DNA from 2 places in the Pseudarthrobacter sp. As-47 genome. Region 2 is predicted to be linked to the other one. Evidence: predicted binding sites of a transcription regulator. Region 2 holds the regulator's gene; the other holds the start of a gene.
The links. Region 2 encodes LexA, which represses DNA repair genes until DNA is damaged. Its sites were predicted from a motif close to TCGAACANNTGTTCGA; they were not measured.
Positions count from the first base shown of each region.

Region 1: a site for LexA is predicted at 1,443-1,458, ahead of AC4BCK_RS11010 (DUF6504 family protein). Genes of this name have one in related genera too.

Region 1 covers NZ_CM177088.1:2,386,792-2,389,178, reverse strand. Annotated here, with positions in the region: gene AC4BCK_RS11030 (SOS response-associated peptidase) at 1-111, shown strand, start outside; gene AC4BCK_RS11025 (VOC family protein) at 157-579, opposite strand; gene AC4BCK_RS11020 (chorismate mutase) at 599-919, shown strand; gene AC4BCK_RS11015 (hypothetical protein) at 941-1,330, opposite strand; gene AC4BCK_RS11010 (DUF6504 family protein) at 1,492-1,824, shown strand; gene AC4BCK_RS11005 (DNA polymerase III subunit alpha) at 1,821-2,387, shown strand, end outside.
Region 2 covers NZ_CM177088.1:1,625,064-1,627,450, reverse strand. Annotated here, with positions in the region: gene AC4BCK_RS07485 (LysM peptidoglycan-binding domain-containing protein) at 1-309, opposite strand, end outside; gene lexA (transcriptional repressor LexA) at 633-1,367, shown strand; gene AC4BCK_RS07475 (ATP-dependent DNA helicase) at 1,517-2,387, opposite strand, start outside.

The DNA.
Region 1 (2,387 bases), 760 kb from region 2:
GGGGTCAAGGACGTAGCCGCCGACTGGCAGGTGGAATCCGTAGGGAAAGAGGTCGGCAACGTCAGGAACAACGGGCCGGAACTGATCCGGCCCGTTGAAGCGCTCTTCTAGCAGCCGGCCCTGTGAGCAGCCCGGGCCAAATCCTGGGGGGGAGGGCTAAACGGTGACCGCGCCGTCGTCGTCCACTGCCCAGGTGGGGTTGTACGCCACCTCCCAGCGGAAACCGTCCGGGTCCGCGAAGTAGCCGCTGTAGCCGCCCCACGGCTGGGTGATGGGCTCGGCAATGATCTCCGCTCCCGCGGCGGCGGCCTCCTCCATAACGCGGTCCACGTCCTCCGTGCCGGGAAGGTTGTGGCTCAGCGTGATGCAGGGGACAGCTCCGGACGCGGTGACACCGGCGTCGGCCTGCATCTGGCGCACGTCCCACAGGGACAGCACCAGCCCGTGGTTCACCTGGATGAACACCACGTCGCCGGGAACTTCCCGGTGGACAGGCCAGCCAAGCCCGTCAACATAAAAAGCCCGGGACGCGGCAACACTGCGGACGCCCAGCGAAATGAAGTCGACTCTTGGCTGCATGCTTCGATACTGTCAGACGATGGCGACAATTCAAGGAAACGATAGAGATGCTTTGGCCGACAAGGAACAGCTCGCTGCCGTCCGTGTTGCTGTTGACGAGGTGGATGACCAGATTGTCACCCTCATCGCCCGCCGCGAACGGCTAATCCGCATCGCCGGAACACTCAAGGGTGACGACGCCGAAGTCCGCGCCCCTGGCCGGGTGGAGCGGATCATTGAACACGTCCGCTCAGCCGCGGAAAAGAAGGACATCGACCCGGACATCGTCGAGTCCACGTACAGGGCCATGATCTCCGGGTTCATCGAACTGGAACTGAAGGTCCACAAAGAGAACAGCTGACCTCCCGCCCTGCGGGCCTGGTTACAGGTGTTCCTCCACGGGAACGCCGTGCTGGTATTCCCTGCCCTCCGCCTCGCTGAAGGCTGACATGAGGTGTCCCTTGCCCAGGCCGTTCAGGGCGGCAAGGGGAAAGCTGCCGGTGATGGTGTTCTCTGAATGGGTTACCCCGGACAGGTCGTAGTCCTCCTCGACTCCCTGTTCGCGGTTAAAGGAATAGAAGGCAATGGCCTTCCCGTTCATGAACTCAATACACAGCCTCCGCTGCGAGGAATAGTCGGGGGTGGCCCCCATCAGCCCCACCACGTAGGCGCCGGAATCCGGGATGGTGCCGTCTATATCGAACGTGGCCACCACGGTGGAATCCTGGGCTGTGATGCTTGCCTGCTTCAGAAGTGCGTCTTGGGTTTTCATGGCACAATCCTGCTCCCTGCCGATCGGTCCGTCCACCCTTCCCGGCCAATCTCTTTGTCCCTCCCGCAGCCCATCTATGCTCCCGTTCAGGGCAGGGGTAGACTGGTTCTATTCGAATATGTGTTCGAATACTTTCAGCTACATCCACTCGGGGAGGGTCCATGGGTATGTTCAGCGAATCCGTGGACGTCGACTGCACTGCGGGCGGCGAACCCATCGGCCTGCTGTGGGCTGGACGGTCCTATGCAGTCTGCGCGGAACCGGTGCGCTGGTACGAGCGCCGGCAATGGTGGGCTGAAGAAACCCGCGCACCGCTGGGCAGTGGCCCCGGAGTGGTGGACCATGAGATCTGGCGGGTCCAGGTGTTGCCTTCCGCACCGGTGCGGGGTGCCCAAGCCGCTGAGCCGCTGACCCTCGACCTCACCCGGCATATCCGCAGCGGCAGGTGGCGGCTCCTGCGCATCCATGACGCACTCCGGCCCAGGACAGCATGAGTTTCACCCATCTTCACGTTTCCACAGCATTCAGCGCCCACTACGGCGTTTCCTGGCCCGAGGAACTGGCGCAGGCAGCAGCCGCTGACGGCGCAACCGCGCTCGCCTGTACGGACAGGGACGGGTTGTACGGGACCATCAAGCACCTCAAGGCGTGCATGGCAGCGGGCATCGATCCCATCGTTGGGGTTGACCTTGCGGTATTCGACGACGACGGCGACCACCGCACGCAGCTGGCGGGCAGGGTGGTGGTACTGGCCCGGGGCCACAACAACGGGTCAGGCTACCGCGCCCTGTGCAGGCTGATTTCCGATGCCCACGCCCGCACCACGGGAAAAGCCGGTGGAACTGTCCCGGTGGCCGTCACCCGGGCCGAGCTGGCGTCCCGCACCCTCGATCCGCAAACCCTGAAACCGGTATTGACTGTCCTGCTGGGGCCTGATTCCGACGTCGGACGGGCCATGGGAGGGCGCCGTTACCTTCGCCCCCGCACACTATTCAAGCAATGGCTGGATGCAATGCCCCCAGGCACGCTGGTGGCCGAGATCGTGACGCAGCTCAGC
Region 2 (2,387 bases):
AACGGTGGCCGCGATGCCCCACAGTGACTGGCCGGGCTGGACCGTCACGGTGACCGCGGACGTTGTCTCAAGGTCCGCAGCAGAGTCGGAGGCTTTCGCCGGGGAGTTGAAGAAGCCTGCCAGTGAGAGCAGCAGGGCGGCCAGGAGCACCAGGGGAATCCCGATCAGCACGATGCGGCCGCGGCGGGTCAGCCGCAGGGGCGGAAGGGCTGCCGGCCGTTCCGGCTGCCGCTCTTCAGGCCCGGAGAGAAGTTGCTGCACTGAGAGCAGCTGTGGACGTGAACCCCGCGAAACAGATGTAGCTGACATGAACTGAGCCCTCCTGGACCATACTGTGCTGCCCGGATGTTCTGCTCCGCGCCCCTCTGGGGGCTTCCCGGCACCATCATCGAATGGCCGGGGTTCGCAGTAGAACATATATTCGAACTTTGCTTTCTCTGTTTTAGCACCTATCAACGAACATTGTCGAGACTCGCTAGAACAAATGTTTGAAAAAGCAGTGTGGCTGGCCTAGTTTTGAACGAAAGAACAACCACCCGGACAGTCGATCAGCAGGGTCTGACATTATGGGGCGGGATCCTCCAGGGCCTGGCCGTGGAGGGGCCGGCGGACACCGAAAGGCATTGGCGAATATGGCAGCAGCAGCCGCCGGGGGCAGGGCAACCGCGCAACCGAAGAGGACCGCCAAGGGCCTGACGCCACGGCAGAAAAAAATCCTCGAAACCATCCAGCGCTCCGTCAATGAGAACGGTTACCCCCCGTCCATGCGGGAGATCGGTGACACGGTGGGGCTGGCCAGCCTTTCAAGTGTCACGCACCAGCTGGCCCAGCTGGAGAAACTCGGCTACCTCCGCCGTGACCCGAAGCGTCCGCGCGCCATGGAAGTCCTCATGCCCCTGACCCTGGACGGCGGTGCGGCCAAGCCAAGCAGCCAGCCATCAGCCGGACTTCCAGCCGGCGGTGCCACCGTCACGGAGCTGCCTACGGCCCTGGACACCGCGATGGTCCCGCTCGTTGGCCGCATCGCTGCTGGTGGTCCCATCCTTGCCGACCAGCAGGTGGAGGACGTTATGCCGCTCCCCCGGCAGCTGGTGGGCCAGGGCGAACTGTTCATGCTCAAAGTGGCCGGCGATTCGATGGTGGACGCAGCCATCTGTGATGGCGACTGGGTGGTGGTCCGCCGCCAGGCGGACGCGGCCAACGGGGACATCGTCGCTGCCCTCCTTGATGACGAAGCCACTGTGAAGACGTTCCGGCAGCGTGACGGCCACACCTGGCTGCTCCCCCAGAACACCCAGTACGAGCCCATCCTCGGGGACCACGCCACCATCATGGGCAAGGTCGTGTCGGTGCTCCGCTCGCTGTAGCCGCCCGCTCCTGGCCCCAGGCAGGGCCAGCCCACAACACAGTCAGCCCGAGGCACATTCGGCCGTGCGCAGCGCTGGCCGGATCCACCTTGGGCAGATCCGGCCCTGCGCAGTGCGGGCTTCCCGGAGCCCCGGCATGTGAAGGGACGTCAGGGGTTCTCCCCGGCCAGCCTCTCCAAGGCGGCGATTGCCGTCTTCCGGTCCGTTGTGGACCAGAACGGCGGCAGCGCTCCCCGGAGGAACCCGGCGTAGCGCTCGGTGGCGAGCCTGGAGTCAAGTACTGCCACCACCCCCTTGTCCCCGGTAGAGCGGATCAGGCGGCCTGCGCCCTGGGCAAGCCGGATGGCGGCATGGGTGGCCGAAACTGACATAAAGCCGTTTCCGCCGGCCTGCGCCACGGCGCGGGAGCGCGCCGTCATGAGGGGATCGTCCGGCCGCGGAAAGGGAATCCGGTCTATCACCACAAGCCGGCATGAACCGCCCGGAACGTCCACGCCCTGCCACAGGGACATGGTTCCGAAAAGGCAGGTGTCGGGCTCGTCGGCGAACTGCTTCACCAGTGCGGTCATGGTGGAGTCACCCTGGCAGAGGACCGTCATGTCCAGCTTTGGGCGCAGGGCCTCGGCGGCTTCCTCTGCGGCGCGCCGGGAAGAAAACAGGCACAGTGCGCCCCCGCCGGAAGCGCGGATCAGGGACTCGAGCTCGTCCAGCGCTTCCGGGGATGCGCCCCTGCCGGGCTTCGGCAGGTGCCCGGCCACATAGAGGATCCCCTGTTTGGGGTAGTCGAACGGCGAGCCCACGTCCACGCCCTTCCAGCGGGGAGCACCCTCACCCACCAGGCCCAGTCCGCCGGCGGCAGGTTCAAAGGCTGAACCAATGGCCAGCGTGGCGGAGGTCAGCACAACGGTGTGTCCGGCGAACAGGCCTTCCCGCAGCCGCCCGGCCACCGAGAGGGGTGCAATGTTGATCAACGCCGGCGCTGAGTCATCCGGCGGGGAGAACCCCTGTGCGGGGTCAAAG